DNA from 3 places in the Ruminococcus sp. RTP21198st1_G1_RTP21198_201120 genome. Region 1 is predicted to be linked to each of the others. Evidence: predicted binding sites of a transcription regulator. Region 1 holds the regulator's gene; each other region holds the start of a gene.

Region 1 (5,793 bases):
AGGCTGATACATATCCTTTACTACCTGTGAAGGGAATGCAAGCCACTCATACTTGAATATATCAGGAATATCCTTGTTAGCTGTGATAGCAGCAGCAAGATTATCAAACCTGTCCTCATTTGAAGTCTGCTGGAATCTTATCTTTCCACCCTTGCTCTCAAAAAGCTGAAGCTCTGTGCTCTTCTCAGGACTGCCCTTAGTAGGGTTAAGGTCGCCCTCACCGAGATAAAGTATCTCTTTTTCAGCACCCTCAGGGATAGCCTCGATAGATTCCGTGTCAGCTACCGCAACGTTCTCTGTTGCAGAAAAATCGTCCTCCGCCTTGCTTGAAGAGTTTGATGAGCTTCCGCAACCCGCTACTCCTGTTGCCATTGACAAAGCCATTACAGCCGCTATGTACTTTTTGTAATTCATAAAATATTCCTCCATAATTCAATATTTTAGCATTAAAGCTGTCCGTATGTAGTTGATGAGTTCATATATTAAATCTTGCTATAATTATACAACACATATAAAGCTATTGTCAATCACCGTTTTAGCACAATTATAAGCAATTTAATTGTACACTTTGCACAATTAAATCCATATGTATTGTTAAAACGCAATATTACAATCAATATAGTTTAAAATATACGCATAAAGTTCAAATATTCAATATGCCCGTTTTGAATGAATATAAAACAGATACAAGAGCTTTTTGTAGAAAACATTAACCAAAACAGCAAAATATGTACAGCATTTATGCAGTTCGTAAAACTTTTTTCATGTAATCGTTTGATGTTTTCAGTGGTACTTGTAATTAGCGAATTATTATAGTATACTTGTTTAAGAAGATTTTTTTACCGAAAGGAAATTGCTTGATATGACAGATTTTGAAAGAAACAAATCAAGGGTGACAGCCAAATATGAGGCTCTCATCAACAGAAAAAACATTGTGTCAGACAGCTACAACGGAATTTATGACAGATACGTTTACCCTGTTCTGACAGCCGCACACGCACCTATTATCTGGAAATATGACATGAACCCTGAGACAAATCCATACTTCATGGAGAGATTGGGCATAAACGCAGTACTGAACTCAGGCGCTATTTATCTCAACGGCAAGTATTACCTTGTTGCAAGAGTTGAGGGCAATGACAGAAAGTCATTTTTTGCAGTAGCAGAGAGCGACAGCCCTGTTGACGGCTTCCGTTTCTGGGACTTCCCTGTTCAGCTTCCTGACACTGAACCGGAGGAAACAAACGTATACGATATGAGACTTACTCAGCATGAGGACGGCTGGATATACGGCGTATTCTGCTCAGAGAGCAAGGACAAGACTTCAAACGATCTTTCTGCCGCTACAGCTCAGGCTGGAATCGTAAGGACAAAGGATCTTAAGACATGGGAAAGACTTCCTAATCTCAAGTCCAAGTCGCCACAGCAGAGAAACGTTGTACTTCACCCTGAGTTCGTTGACGGAAAGTACGCCTTCTACACACGTCCACAGGACGATTTTATCGAAACTGGCTCAGGCGGAGGAGTATGCTTCGGTCTTTGCGAAGACATCACAAACCCTGTTATCTGCACAGACGAAGTTGTTATCTCACCAAGGCAATATCACACAATCACAGAGGTAAAGAACGGTGCAGGCGCAGTGCCTATCAAGACACCAAAGGGTTGGATACACATTGCACATGGCGTAAGAAACACAGCCGCAGGTCTTAGATACGTAATTTATGTATTCGCAACTGACCTTAAAGACCCTTCTAAGCTAATCGCTTCGCCGTCAGGACTTTTCATTGCACCACACGGCAGTGAAAGAGTGGGTGACGTATCAAACGTTGCGTTCACAAACGGCGCGATCGTTCGTGAAAACGGTGACGTGTACATTTACTACGCTTCATCAGACACAAGACTTCACGTTGCGTCAACAACTATCGACAAGCTTATGGATTACACATTCAACACTCCGTCAGACCCACTGCGTTCTGTTGACTGCGTCAAGCAGAGATGCGATCTTATCAGAAAAAATCTCGAATATCTTAACAAGTAATATATCAAACAAAAACAGACGGCTTCTGCTGTCTGTTTTTTTGTACACTAAATCTTTCTTCAAGTCTGCCATATCCGTGCATAAATATTGCACTACCCATGTAGGGGACGTCGAGGGCGCCGTCCCCTACATTTATGCTATGGTTTGTCTGCCGCAAAATTGCTGAGTCCCTTTACCGCAACTTTTTTTATATACCCTCTTGCAATCGTCCACAATCTATGGTATAATTAATTAATAAAAGCACAATATATGCAATATCACGCACAAAATTTTCTCTTAACTAAGGAGTGTTTATAATGAGATGTCCTTTTTGCAACTATGAAGATACAAGAGTAATAGATTCACGTCCAAGCGAGGGAAAAAAGCGTCGCCGCCGTGAGTGTCCGAAATGCGGAAAGCGTTTCACTACTTATGAGGTGGTGGAAAAGCCACAGCTTATGGTATACAAGCGTGACGGCTCGTTTGAGCCTTTTGACAGACAGAAGCTTATAAAAGGCATTCAGAACGCTATCAAAAAGCGTCCTGTCAGTGTTGATGATATGAAAAACCTTGTTGACGATATAGAGAACACCTTTGCAAACAAAATGCAGACCGAGACCACTACAAGTGAGATAGGCGATATGGTGCTTATGGGTCTGAAAAAGCTTGACCACGTTGCATATGTGCGTTTTGCTTCCGTTTACAAGGACTTCTCTGACGTTGATTCGTTCATTCAGATAATCACTGAGCTTTCTGACAAGAAGAAATAAATAAGAGCGTTCCGATAATTTTCGGGACGCTTTTTTCGCACCAAAAAAGCGGACAGCCAAAGCCGTCCGCCATATTTTTTATATTGTATTAAAGCTGTGTATCAACAAAAATTGTATAGATAGCCTTCATTGCAGATTCAAAATCAGCCTCATTCACACCGATGATGATGTTAAGCTCGCTAGAGCCCTGATCTATCATCTTTACGTTTACATGAGCGTGTGCAAGGGCTGAGAATATTCTGCCTGCTGTACCTCTGTTTGACTTCATTGCACGTCCCACAACTGCAATAAGCGCAAGGTCTGTTTCAATATCAATTGTATCAGGGTGACAGTTTCTGTGCAGACCTGACATTATCTCCTGCTCCTTTGGAGCAAACTCTGCCTGATGAACAACAACAGACATTGTGTCGATACCTGATGGCATATGCTCAAAGCAGATACCATTCTTCTCGAATACTTCAAGCACTCTTCTGCCGAAACCAAGCTCTGCGTTCATCATATCCTTTTCGATATTAACTACAGTAAAGCCCTTCTTGCCTGCTATACCTGTGATCGTGAATGCAGGCTTCTGAGATGTGGACTCAACGATCATTGTACCCATATCCTCAGGCTTGTTTGTGTTCTTGATGTTTATTGGGATACCTGCTTTTCTTACAGGGAAAATAGCGTCCTCATGAAGTACGCCTGCACCCATGTAAGAAAGCTCTCTCAGTTCCTTATATGTTATGGTAGTGATAGGCTGTGGGTTGTCGATAATTCTAGGGTCGCATACCAGGAAGCCTGATACGTCTGTCCAGTTCTCATAAAGATCAGCGTTTACTGCTGCGGCAACGATAGAACCTGTTACGTCAGAACCGCCTCTTGAAAATGTCTTGATAGTATCGTTTGGCATTGAGCCGTAGAAACCAGGTATTACCGCATTGTCAAGTGTAGCAAGTCTTTGAGGAAGCACCTCGTTTGTTCTTGCAGAATCAAACTGACCCTGATCGTTAAAATAGATAACATCGGCAGCGTCAACAAAGTTATATCCAAGATATTTAGCAAGAACGATACCGTTAAGATACTCGCCACGAGAAGCCGCATAGTCACGTCCTGCCTTGCCGATAAAGCAAGCCTTGATAGTTTCAAACTCCTTTTCAAGAGAAAGGTCAAGACCCAGATCATTGATTATGCCGTAATATCTTTCCTTGATAGCGTCGAACTCGCTGCTGAAATCCTTGCCCTTTGCAGCAAGATCATAGCAGCCGTAAAGCATATCAGTTACCTTTGTATCGTTTGAAAATCTTTTACCAGGAGCAGACGGCACAACAAATCTTCTTGAGCTTTCCGCTGTGATTATCTCCTTTACCTTTTTGAACTGCTCAGCACTTGCAAGAGAGCTTCCGCCGAATTTTACAACCTTTGTCATTTCACAAACCCCTTATAAACTATAGAATTATTCCTGTCTGCGTACTTTTCCCACGCTGACGTTACAATAAATAGTATACCGAATTTGCGTGATTAAGTCAATGTATAAATGGACTAATTTTTATAGTTTTTTCGATGTATGTTTGTGAAATACGCTTGTATTTGTATGGTGGACAACTCATACTTATCTGTCTGCCTATTATCTGTAATGTTCGTCTATACACTTATCATGTTTTCGTGAAAGAAAACCCCAGCGTTCTTCAACACAAAATGCAGCAGATAAAACAAGCGGCAAAGAAAGCAGCACAGCCGCAATAATAAGAATAGCCATATTACTTACGTTCACAAGAACGCCTCCCGTCTCGGTTTTGTTATGACTACATTATAGCGTTCCTTACTTAAACAGACCTTAACGCAAAGTGAAAACTATGTGAAAAAAAGCCCCGACCGAAGTCAGGGCTTTTTTTCATCAGACTGCTTAAACCGTCACAGCCTGAGTATTATTCTTTTTAAGCACCTCAATAAAATCTTTTTCAGGAACAGGCTTTGAGAAGTAGTATCCCTGAATGAAATCACAGCCCATGCCAAGAAGCGTGTCGAGCTGATGCTTGTCCTCGATACCCTCGGCAACTATCTGCATATTGAGCTTCTTTATCATCGCCACTGTACTCTCAATGGCGATATGCGCCTTTTCGCTCTTGAAACATTCCCAGACTATTTCCTTTTCAAGCTTGATAAACCTGAAAGGCAGGCTGAGAAGATATGTCATATTTGAATATCCCGTACCATAATCGTCAAGTGCAAACTTCACACCATAGTCGGAAAGGGCCTTGATGTTTTTCTCCATAATGTGCGGAGTATACACCGCCGCAGTTTCCGTTACTTCAAGACAAATAGACGATGGGTCTACCTTGTATCTGTCCATAATGCTGAGAAGCTGCTCTACAAGGTCAGATTGCATGCACTGGACTACCGACAGGTTTACCTGCACATATTCGATACCAAGTGAAGTTCCCACGCCTTTCTTTATAAATCGGCAGGCTTCCTCGAAAACATATTTGCCTATTTTGAGTATCTTGCCGTTTTCCTCAGCTATAGGAATAAATTCCTGTGGAGGGATAAATCCAAGCTTTTCATCCTTAAGCCTAACAAGGGCTTCACAGGAAACTATCTTGTTTCTTGAACTTGAATATATCGGCTGATAGTATACCTCAAAGCCACGATTATCCAGAGCCTTGTCTATAGCATTTTCTACCTCGCTTCGACGTTTGCTGTCATAAAAGTTTATGTCAGTTGCATGAAGAAGTCTTTCAGTTTCAGGTTCACGATGCTTGAACTGCTCGATAAAGTCCACCAGCATATCTGCATTGTCAACGTCATCAGGGCAGTCGATACGCATAAAGCAGGCTGTTATCAAAGTATCAACAGTACCTATATTCCAGTTTTCAGACAGCTTTTTCCTTATTGCACGATACGTTTCTCCCACCTTTTCAGAATCCTTCGGAAACATAAGAGCAAAGCATTCGTCCTCCAAATAAAATCCATCGCCAAGATTAACAAAGTTATAAAGATAGTCGGAAAAGCTTCTTAACAGAGAGT
Region 2 (5,793 bases), on a different contig from region 1:
ATCAACGTAAACGTAACGGATATTACAGATGAGTCTGGATATCTGGAAGCTCTCGGTAAAGAAGCTGCTGCAAAGGCTATCAATGACGCTAAGAAGTCAGTTGCCGAAAAACACAGAGACGGTGAGATCGGTCAGGCAAACGCTCAGAAAGACCAGCGTATCCAAGTTGCTGCTGCAAACGCTTCTGCTATCGACGGTGAGAACCAGGCCAAGATAGAGGTTGCACAGTCAGAAGCCCTCAGACGTGAGCGTGAAGCGGAAGCTCTCAGACAGGCTACAGCCGCTGAAGCTGTTCAGGCAGCAAAGGCAAAGCAGGAAGCTTACATAGCTCAGCAATCCGCCGAGCAGACGAGAGCCGAACTTGAAAAGGCTACACAGACCGCCGATGTTATCGTAAAGGCTCAGATCTCAAAGCAGCAGGCCGAGATCGAAGCTGAAGCACAGGCTGAGGTAGTAAGACGTAAAGCAAAGGGTGAGGCCGATGCTATCTTTGCAAAAATGGAAGCTGAAGCAAAGGGCAATCAGGAAATACTCACAAAGCAGGCAGAAGGTATGAGAAAGCTTGTTGAAGCAGCAGGCGGAGATGCTAATGCAGCCGTCAAACTCATAGTTGCTGATAAGCTTGAAGAGCTTATCTCTATTCAGGTAGAAGCTATCAAGAACATTAAGATAGACAAGATAACCGTGTGGGATACAGGCGCAGGTGCAGACGGAAAAGGCTCGACAGCAAACTTTCTAAGCGGACTTATGCAGTCAGTTCCTCCGCTGAACGATCTGTTCAAGCAAGCAGGAATGTCACTCCCTGATTTTCTTGGCGAGGACATACAGGAAGCTTTGAAAAAGTCACAGGAAGAAGCAGTAAAGAGAGCAGCCGAGGCTGATAATGCAGAAACTCTCGACCCAAAAGATGTTGAGGTAATAGAGCCTGAGAAATAATTAATTTGACCTCCGTAGTTTAACGATTGCGGAGGTCTTTTGGTATAAATAAAAGCGAGTTTCAACATCATGAAACTCGCTTTTCTATGTTCAATATGGTTCAACGACTACTGCTCTGCCCTCTTTCAAGGACCTTTGTACATCAATAAAACGCTGATTTTTGCTGCCCATAAATTTCAACTCAAGGCTTCGCTGTGACAGAATAAATGGTCCGTCAACAAGATAATCAAGCTGTTGCAGCAGCTCAAGATAGCCGTTATTATCATCAGCATTGGCTATAAGATATTCATAAGTATATCCAGTGAAAGATATGACATTCAGCGGAAATCTATTAAAGGCTTTTATCCTTCCTGCAAGTTCTACTAACGGTTTGCACTGACAGAAAGGCTCACCGCCACTGAACGTCACACCGTCAAGAAGCGGGTCTTTTATTATCTCATTGTAAAGCTGGTCTGTATCAACGACAATTCCACCGTTAAAATCATGTGTCTGCGGATTGTGACAACCCTCACAGCCGTGTGGACAGCCCTGCGTAAAAATAGTGAACCTAAAACCCGGTCCGTCTACGATAGATTCACCGACAGTGCCTGCTATCCTAAGCTTCATGGCTAATTGTCACCCTCACAGCAGGCTTTTGCACGAGGTATCCTCTCATGTATCACCTTGCTGTGTTCAGCCTCAGAACGTCCACACTTCGGGCATTTGTCACCTATTATTCCAGTATATCCGCAAACAGGATCACGGTCAACAGGATGGTTTATTGAGCCGTAGCCTATGCCAACTTCTTTCATATATCTTACGACTTTCTCGAATGCAGAAAGATTGTTCAGCGGATCGCCGTCAAGCTCGATATAGCTTATATGGCCTGCATTTGTAAGAGCATGGTAAGGAGCTTCTATTTTAAGTTTCTCAAACGCTGTTATCGGATAGTAAACAGGCACATGGAAAGAATTAGTATAATATTCTCTGTCCGTAACTCCTGCTATCTCACCATAACGTTCTTTATCCATTTTAACAAATCTGCCAGAAAGTCCCTCAGCAGGCGTTGCAAGCAACGAGAAGTTAAGACCAGTACGCTTTGTTTCCTCGTCCATTCTTGCTCTCATACGCGAGATTATCTCCAAGCCAAGCTCTCTTGCTTCTTCACTTTCACCATGGTGCTTGCCAGTAAGCACTTTAAGACACTCAGCAAGACCGATAAAGCCCACTGAAAGCGTGCCATGCTTTAGCACTTCTTCAAGTGTATCGTCAGCCGTAAGCTTCTCTGAATCGAGCCATATGCCCTGACCCATGAGAAACGGATAATTTCTCACACGCTTTGAACACTGTATCTTAAATCTGTGCATAAGCTGGTCGATACAAAGATCCATAAGCTCATCAAGGCTGTCAAAGAAAGCACCGATATTACGCTGTGCTTTTATGCCAAGTCTAGGGAGATTAATGGTAGTAAAAGAGAGATTTCCTCTTCCTGTCACTATCTCACGAGTAGGGTCATATGCGTTACCGATAACTCTTGTGCGGCAACCCATGTAAGCTATCTCAGTGTCAGGATTGCCCTCTTTATAATACTGTAGATTGAAAGGAGCGTCGATAAATGAAAAATTCGGGAAAAGACGCTTCGCTGATACACGGCAGGCGAGCTTGAAAAGGTCATAGTTCGGGTCATCAGGATCAAAGTTCACGCCCTCTTTTATCTTGAAAATATGTATAGGGAAAATAGGCGTTTCACCATTGCCAAGTCCTGCTTCCTCTGCAAGAAGAATATTCTTTATAACAAGTCTGCCCTCGATAGAAGTATCAGTACCATAATTTATGGAGCTGAAAGGCGTTTGAGCGCCTGCACGGGAGTTCATGGTATTAAGATTATGGATAAGCGCTTCCATTGCCTGATATGTAGCTCTGTCAGTTTCTTTCAAAGAGTTTTTATATGCAAAACTCTGTATCTTCTTCACTATAGGTGCGTCAACAAAATTCACAAGGAACTGTGCTTCAGCCTCTTGATAGCCGTTATCATTGGCGAGTGTAACCTTTAAGCCCTGCTCGTCAAGCATTTCAGTTATTTTCTTTGCAATGCTCTGAGCATCAGAAACTTCACCAAGGAGAGCAAGACCCCTGCCGATATTGTCACGATAGCGGTGTCTGAATGTCTTTCTTACGCCCTCAGCCATATCATAATCGAACTTTGGAAGAGATTGACCACCATGCTGGTCGTTCTGATTGGATTGTATCGCAATGCAGGCAAGCGCCGCATAGCTTTGTATATCATTTGGTGTACGCAAAAAGCCATGACCTGTAGAAAAACCCTTATCAAAAAGCTTTGTAAGGTCTATCTGAGTGCAAGTGGTAGTCAGTGTATAAAAATCAAGATCATGAATGTGGATATCGCCCTCCTGATGAGCCTTTGAATGCTCAGGAGCAAGAACATACATCTCATTGAACTCCTTTGCACCCACAGATCCGTATTTAAGCATTGTACCCATTGCGGTATCGCCGTCTATATTAGCATTCTCACGCTTCAAATCGTTATCTTTCGCTGATTGGAAAGTAAGATCCTCATAAACTTTCATAAGACGGGTATTCATTTCTCTTGCACGAGTCCTGTTTGAGCGGTAGAGTATATAACTTTTTGCAGTATCAGCCATGCCCTCCTCGATAAGTACACGCTCAACGCAATCCTGAATCTCTTCAACAGTAGGCATATCAAGGTGTTTTTCCATAAGCTTATCAACAACTTTACCCGAAAGCTCCAAAGCTTCCTCATAGTTATCCTTGCCCACAGACTGAGCCGCCTTGTATATAGCGCCAGCTATTTTCTCAATATTGAAAGTTACAGTACGTCCGTCACGCTTTTTTATCTTGATTATCACAATACCGCCTCCGATTTTCCCGATTTATCCTTATATTTTTTTATTCTCACAACTCGTACCGCAAATCACAACATATTGTATAAAAAGCAGTGCTTAATACAAGTATATAGTATAAGTGACGTAAAGTCAAGGCGTTATACAACAAAATGTGACTTTGTTATTTGTATTAAATGCACAAAGTCACATTTTCGTCAGATATTGATTTTAGGTGTCAAGTAAAATGCTTTTATCTGTAATGTAGTCGAACTTTACAACGCATAATACAATATAGTCCAGTTCTTGATGCTGTAAAGTGAGCTAACTTGTCGTCTTATGCATTTTCAAGTGCTGCTCCACACCTCTTGAATGTCGTAAATAGGTGAATTCAGCAAGCACGTAAAGTACTTTAACTTGTCAAGCTTTTAAATTTTGCACTATGCTGCTGAACTGCTCTCAGCACTCTCGTAAGTGTAATCATGTGTGACTACAGAGCTGCCTGTTTCATTTTCAAGTACCTCTTCGAGAGTAGTATTCATCATGTAGGCACAGAAAGATATAAGCATCACAAAAAAACTCACTATCAACACAATATCCAATCTATAACCATTTTTCTTCTTTTTGTTATCGTTCATAAGATCTTCTCCAAAATATGATTTTAATACCATTATACTATATCCCTCTGCCTTTTTCAAGCCAAAATGACAAAATCGCAGATATTTTTATACCATACACACTGCCATGTGATAAATGCACAAAAGACAATTTCTTTTATTGTTTAATTTTTGTTTTTACCCCTTGCAAAAAAGACGCATATAGTGTATAATAAATATTATATTGCTTGACGTTCACTAGGCGACAAGCGGCTGTATTATCTAAGATACAGGCAATTTGATTTAACAGAAATGAGGCTTTTATATGTGCGGTTTTGTTGGATTTACAAATAAAATCAATGACGCTTCCATAGTTCTTGGAAAAATGATGGATAGAATAAAACATAGAGGTCCTGACTCTGACGGAAAATATGTTGACGAGCAGATCGCAATGGGTTTCCGCCGACTTTCGATCATCGACCTTTCAGATCAAGGTAGCCAGCCTATCTTCAATGAAGATAAGTCGTTGGTACTTACATTCAACGGTGAGATATACAACTACAAGGATCTCCGTGAGGAGCTTGTAGCGTCTGGTCACAAGTTCTATACACAGACCGACTCAGAGGTGCTTATCCACGGCTATGAGCAGTGGGGCGAGAATATGCTTGACAAGCTGAGAGGAATGTTTGCATTCGTTATCTTCAACAAGAATACAAATGAGGTTTTCGGTGCAAGAGATTTCTTCGGTATCAAGCCTCTTTACTACGCAAAAATGGGCGAAACTCTTATGTGGGGTTCTGAGATAAAGAGTTTTCTTGACCACCCTCATTTCAAGAAGGAACTTAACACAGACGTTCTTGAAACTTATCTCACATTCCAGTATTCTCCTACAACAGAAACTTTCTTCAAAAATGTTTACAAGCTCCCTGCCGCTCACTGCTTTACATACAAGAACGGCGAGATGAACGTAAGAAGATATTGGGAAGTTAAGTTTCATGCTGACAATGGTCCTTCTTTAGAGGATTGGGTGAATAGGATATCTGACACTTTCAAGAACTCTGTTGAGGTACACAAGTTTGCTGACGTTGAGGTAGGCTCATTCCTTTCAAGCGGTGTTGACTCGAGCTATGTTGCCGCTGTTGCTAACGTTGACAAGACCTTTACTGTGGGCTTCGGAGAGGACGAGAAATACAACGAGATAGGTTATGCTAAGGAATTTTCAAAGTATATCCACAAGGAGAATTTCTCAAAGGTCATCAGCCCTGAGGAATACTGGAACAGTCTTTCAAAGATACAGTATCACATGGACGAACCTCTCGCAGACCCTGCGGCTGTGGCTCTATTCTTCGTATGTCAGATTGCATCAGAAAAGGTCAAGGCAGTGCTTTCAGGCGAGGGTGCAGACGAGATATTCGGCGGAT
Region 3 (5,793 bases), on a different contig from region 1:
TAATTCATTTTCCGCTCCTTTCATACATACAACGCAGGGCAATACGATTTTGTATTGCCCCGATAGTTATATGCTGTTTGCTGTTTTATGTCAATAATAATGTTCATTATTTTCGGATTTTGCAGTTTTGAGTTTTTGAGTTTTCCTTGCTATAATGTTCATTTTTTTGACGAGTTTTGATTTTTAAACTTTTGAGTTTTAACGGCTATAATGTTCACTTTTTTTGAAAATCGAATTGTAATTTTACATGGGTTTTCAAAGAAATCACAAATGCAAAACTCTTTCCTTTATCTCCTGAGTCCTGCCCTGATTCCAGAACTGCGTGCCGATGTAGCCGCAGGTGCGCCTTGCAACGTTCAGAGTGTTCTGATCTCTGTTGCCGCAGTTCGGACACTCCCATACAAGCTTGCCGTCATCTTCTACTATCTTTATCTCACCGTCAAAACCGCACTTCTGACAGTAGTCGCTCTTTGTGTTAAGCTCTGCATACATGATGTTGTCGTAAATATGCTGCATAACTGCAAGAACAGCCTCTATGTTGTTCTGCATATTCGGCACTTCCACATAGCTGATAGCTCCTCCTGGTGAGAGAGCTTGGAACTGTGACTCAAAGGTGAGCTTGTCAAATGCGTCGATGTTCTCGGTAACATGGATATGATAGCTGTTTGTGATGTAGTTTCTGTCTGTTACACCCTCGATAACACCGAAACGCTTCTGCAAACATCTTGCAAATTTGTATGTTGTGGACTCCAATGGCGTGCCGTAAAGGCTGAAATCTATGTTTGTTTCCGCTCTCCACTTTGCGCAGGCATCATTAAGGTGCTGCATAACTTCAAGTGCAAAAGGCGTTGCTGAAGGGTCTGTGTGTGACTTGCCAGTCATGTATCTTACGCATTCGCAAAGACCTGCATAGCCAAGTGATATGGTGGAATATCCGCCGAACAGGAGCTTGTCGATTGTTTCGCCCTTTTTAAGCCTTGCCAATGCACCGTTCTGCCAAAGGATAGGCGCAACGTCTGACGGAGTGCCTTTAAGTCTTTCGTGACGGAGCATAAGCGCACGTCTGCAAAGCTCAAGTCTTTCATCAAATATCTTCCAGAACTTATCCGTATCCTTATATGACGAGCAGGCAACGTCCACAAGGTTTATTGTAACAACGCCCTGATTGAATCTGCCGTAATATTTAGGCTTGCCGTTTTCGTCAAGATATGTTGTAAGGAAGCTTCTGCAGCCCATGCAAGGGTAGCACTGACCATTGCCGTTCTTGTCTACCTTAAGCTCTTTCATTTTCTTTTCGCTTATATAGTCAGGCACCATTCTCTTTGCGGTACACTTTGCAGCAAGCTTTGTAAGCTCCCAATATTTTGAGCCTTCTCTTATGTTGTCCTCTTCAAGGACATATATTAGCTTAGGGAACGCAGGTGTTATATAGACACCCTTTTCGTTCTTTACGCCTTGGATACGCTGTCTGAGCATTTCCTCTATGATAGCCGCAAGGTCATCTCTTGTCTGCCCCTCCGGCACCTCGTCAAGGTACATGAAAACAGTAACGAAAGGTGCTTGACCATTTGTTGTCATAAGAGTGATGACCTGATACTGTATCATCTGAACGCCCTGAACTATCTCAGCCTTTACTCTCATTTCGGCTACCTTATTTATAGTATCCTCGTCGGCAGGGATATTAAGCTCTGCGAACTCTTTTTTTACCTCACGGCGATATTTATCACGGGATATCTGAACGAACGGAGCAAGGTGGGAAAGTGTGATACTCTGTCCGCCATACTGTGAAGAAGCTATCTGAGCGATAGATTGTGTAGCGATATTGCAGGCTGTAGAGAAGCTGTGTGGCTTTTCTATCATGACCTCGCTTATGACAGTGCCGTTCTGGAGCATATCCTCAAGATTTACAAGACAGCAGTTGTGCATATGCTGAGCGAAATAATCAGCGTCGTGGAAATGTATCAGACCTTTTTCGTGAGCTTCGACTATATCGTCAGGAAGCAAAAATCTTCTTGTGATATCCTTGCTCACTTCACCTGCCATATAATCCCTCTGAACTGAATTGACAGTAGGATTTTTATTGGAATTTTCCTGCTTGACTTCCTCGTTCTCGAAGTTAAGAAGAGAAAGTATCTGCTTGTCAGTAGTATTAGCCTGTCTGACGATAGAACGCTCATAGCGGTAAGTGATATAATGCTTTGCCACTGTATACTTGCCGTGGCGCATGATATCGGCTTCCACCCAGTCCTGAATAGTTTCAACGTCCATAGCCCTATTCATTTCAGAGCATTTGTCCTCTATATTCTGTGCTATCTCTCCTATTTCTCCCTCAGAGAGCCTATCCTTTTCCTCCACAGTGATATTAGCTTTTGCAACGGCATTTTCTATCTTTTCCTTATCGAACGTATTCTCAGCGCCGCTTCTTTTTATTATCTTCACCTATACTCTTCCTTTCATTCTATCCTGCTCAACCACTATATATTGTGGTTGACTTCTTTTATTACAACATAATATTGAACATTTACTATTATACCACAATCAGAATATAAGTCAAGGGCATAGAATGATAAATAATCTACAAAAATTCCGGTTAAAAACAGAGCAGTTTGCCGAAAAAGTATTACAAATGATTACAAACACTTGATTTACAAAAAGTGTGAAAAATAATGGCATTTAAAGGGTGGATAAAGGTGTGAAGCTACAAGAAACGATGTGAACATTCTGTAAAATAAGTGGAGAAATTCAATTAACTTGTTGACAAGGGTGCTTGCATATGATATAATATTAGAGTTGAATGCGCCAGTAGCTCAGCTGGATAGAGTGACTGGCTACGAACCAGTAGGTCGGGGGTTCGAGTCCCTTCTGGCGCACCAGCGTATTTACGCACTTTGCGGGCTTGCAGGGTGCGTTTTTTGTTGCCAAGCTTTGCACCGCTCAATAAGCTTTGCTGCCAACTTTGTAATGTAGGGCGAGTCCCTGTACAAAATACGCTTTACTTAGTGTAAGGCGTTTTTTTTATTTCTGTCATTGCCAAAGCACTGTCAATGTGGTATAATATGACCATTAGGAGGCATTAACTATGAACACAGAGAAAAAGAAAACCAAGGTAGACCTTGTGACGGGGTTTCTCGGAGCAGGGAAGACTACTTTTATAAAAAAATATGCCCGTTATCTTTTGGATAAGGGCTGTAAAATTGGCGTGTTGGAGAATGATTTCGGTGCAGTGAATGTGGATATGCTTATTTTGCAGGAGCTTTTGGACGAGAATTGCGACCTTGAAATGGTCTCGGCGGCTGATAAGGATTGCCACAGACGGCGTTTTAAGACTAAGCTTATCGCTATGGGTATGCGTGGTCTTGACAGGGTCATTGTGGAGCCGTCAGGTATCTATGAAGCTGACGAGTTCTTTGACGTGCTCAGAGAAGAACCTCTTGATAATTGGTATGAGATAGGAAGCGTTATAACTATTGCAGATGCCTGCCTTGATACCAACTTGTCGGAAGCTTCTGATTATCTTCTTGCTTCTCAGCTTTCGGAAGCAGGCATAGTTCTCATGAGCAGATGTCAGGAAGCCACAAAACAGGAGCTTGAGGATACTCTAAAACACCTTGAAGCTGTGCAGAAAAAGTTCCATTGCCACAGAATGACAAAGCCTGAGATAATAATGAAAGATTGGTCGGAGCTTACAGATGAGGATATGGAAAGGATAGCCAACAGTGGGTATGAGCCTGATTCCCACGAAAAGCTGTGGTTCGACCAAGATAAAGCTTATACCTCTTTGTATTTTATGAATATGAAGCTTCCTGACAATGCTATGGAAGATGCTGTGAGCAGGCTTATGAGCGACAGCAAGTGCGGAAGGATATTCCGTGTAAAAGGCTTTATGCAAAACGCTGAGGGCAAGTGGCTTGAGCTTAACGCCACCCACAAGAACATCACTGTTAAGCCTATAGAGCGAGGTCAGGCGGTGTTTATCGTCATTGGCGAGGGGCTTGACAAAGAGCATATTGACGGTTATTTTGTGCCTGTATAGTGTCAAAATATTGTAAAATAAATGCGGAATGTATTGTATATAAGCTTGGATAGTGATATGATAATTGCAGGTTATAATTACACATTTTAAAGATCGGTGCAAGTGTATCTCATGCTGCAATGTATGGCGTAAAATGCCCGTCACGGCGAGTGACTGTAGGGGAGCGGCGCAATTTCTGCTTTGCAGAAATACGACGTCCCGTTCGGAGAGCGACATGGTTTGTATAATCGCAAATTCATGCAGGCGAGCAAATGCGGGCGAACACTGTTCGCCCCTACAATACATTATGTGGACGTAAAAAGCCTTGCGTAGATAAATATAATCATAAACCAACAGGAGAAATCAATGACATACAAAGAGATAAGAAAAAACAAGGAAATAAAAGCATTTATAAAAAGGGCAGGGATAAATCTTACATCTCTGGGTTTTACAGACCATTCAGAGGTGCATACCACTCTTGTGGCAGACAGAGCCGCCGCAATACTTAAAGAGTTCGGCTATGATGAGCATACCATAGAGCTTGCAAAGATAGCAGGGTATATGCACGATATCGGCAACGCTGTCAATCGTACACACCATGCAGAGTATGGTGCAATACTTGCAAACGATATTCTCAAAGACACTGATATGCCATTGGAAGATAGGGTGACGATAGTTTCCTGCATTGGAAGCCATGACGAATCAACAGGGGGCGCAACAGACCCGGTGTCAGCCGCAGTGATAATAGGTGATAAAACAGACGTGCGAAGAAATCGTGTGTCAAATAAGGATAAGTCCTCTTTTGATATCCATGACAGGGTGAACTATGCGGTAACAGAAGCGAGCTTAAAGATAAATGCTGATAAAAAGGTCATATCCCTTAATTTGCAGATAGACGAAAGTATCTGCACCATGTATGACTATTTTGACATTTTCCTGCAGCGTATGCTTATGTGCAGAGGTGCGGCAGGTGTTCTGGGAGCAAAGTTCAAGCTTACAGCAAATGGAAGCAAAGTATTGTGATTTAACGCACAAACTATGTAGGGGAGCGGCGCAATTTCTGCTTTGCAGAAATACGACGTCCCACTCGGGGCGATATGGTTTGGATTATCCAGAATTTGTGTAGAGCAACATTGTGCGGATAATACAAATGAGATTGCAGACGAAACGTCGAGGGGACGGGCTGTCAAGGGCGCCAGCCCCTACAATAATGTTGTGCGGATATTGAAAATTGTGCAAAAAAGGGACGACCTAAGGTCGCCCCTCATTTTTATTCAGCGGTGCAAATTTGTATCATATCACAATGTGTGGCGTAAAATGCCCGTCACGGCAAGTGACTATTTAACCGTCTTTTCAGTATAAGCACCATAATAGTTCACACCATTGTATTTTCTGTATGCCCTTATTCTGAATGTTTTAGTGCCTGACAGATTTTTTGCAGTGTAGCTTTTGCCTGATGTTGTGGTGAGCTTCTTCCAACTGCTTCCTGACTTCACATATATCTCATATCCTGTGGCTTTTGATACCTTGTTCCATGCAAGTGAGATGTTGCTTCCCGAACGCTTTGCCGTTTTGACAGTGACGTTTGCAGGAAGTGTGCAGGTGACAAGTTGTGCAGGCTTGCTGTATTGCATAACATTGTCGCTTACATAATATGCCTTTACTCTGTATGTGTACATAGTGCCTGATGACTTGCCTGAGTTGGTGTAGTATGGATAAGCAGTGTCACCAAGCTCTTTGTAGCTGTCTGACGTTCCTATCCACTGATAAACGCTGTAGCC

What was found. Region 1 encodes NrdR, which represses ribonucleotide reductase genes. Its sites were predicted from a motif close to CACNANATNTNGTG; they were not measured.
Region 2: the regulator NrdR is predicted to act here: its motif matches at 3,870-3,883, upstream of AB5627_RS13850 (anaerobic ribonucleoside triphosphate reductase).
Region 3: the regulator NrdR is predicted to act here: its motif matches at 2,473-2,486, upstream of nrdD (anaerobic ribonucleoside-triphosphate reductase).

The regions. Positions count from the first base shown of each region.
Region 1 is NZ_JBCOMH010000011.1:43,539-49,331, forward strand. It holds gene AB5627_RS08505 (ABC transporter substrate-binding protein) at 1-414, opposite strand, end outside; gene AB5627_RS08510 (glycosylase) at 863-2,038, shown strand; gene nrdR (transcriptional regulator NrdR) at 2,335-2,787, shown strand; gene AB5627_RS08520 (aspartate kinase) at 2,876-4,195, opposite strand; gene AB5627_RS08525 (hypothetical protein) at 4,394-4,540, opposite strand; gene AB5627_RS08530 (EAL domain-containing protein) at 4,673-5,793, opposite strand, start outside.
Region 2 is NZ_JBCOMH010000030.1:5,769-11,561, reverse strand. It holds gene AB5627_RS13860 (flotillin family protein) at 1-936, shown strand, start outside; gene nrdG (anaerobic ribonucleoside-triphosphate reductase activating protein) at 1,027-1,542, opposite strand; gene AB5627_RS13850 (anaerobic ribonucleoside triphosphate reductase) at 1,545-3,803, opposite strand; gene AB5627_RS13845 (hypothetical protein) at 4,217-4,414, opposite strand; gene asnB (asparagine synthase (glutamine-hydrolyzing)) at 4,698-5,793, shown strand, end outside.
Region 3 is NZ_JBCOMH010000018.1:50,931-56,723, reverse strand. It holds gene nrdG (anaerobic ribonucleoside-triphosphate reductase activating protein) at 1-8, opposite strand, end outside; gene nrdD (anaerobic ribonucleoside-triphosphate reductase) at 265-2,439, opposite strand; tRNA gene AB5627_RS11765 (tRNA-Arg) at 2,797-2,873, shown strand; gene AB5627_RS11760 (GTP-binding protein) at 3,080-4,033, shown strand; gene AB5627_RS11755 (HD domain-containing protein) at 4,379-5,035, shown strand; gene AB5627_RS11750 (GH25 family lysozyme) at 5,350-5,793, opposite strand, start outside.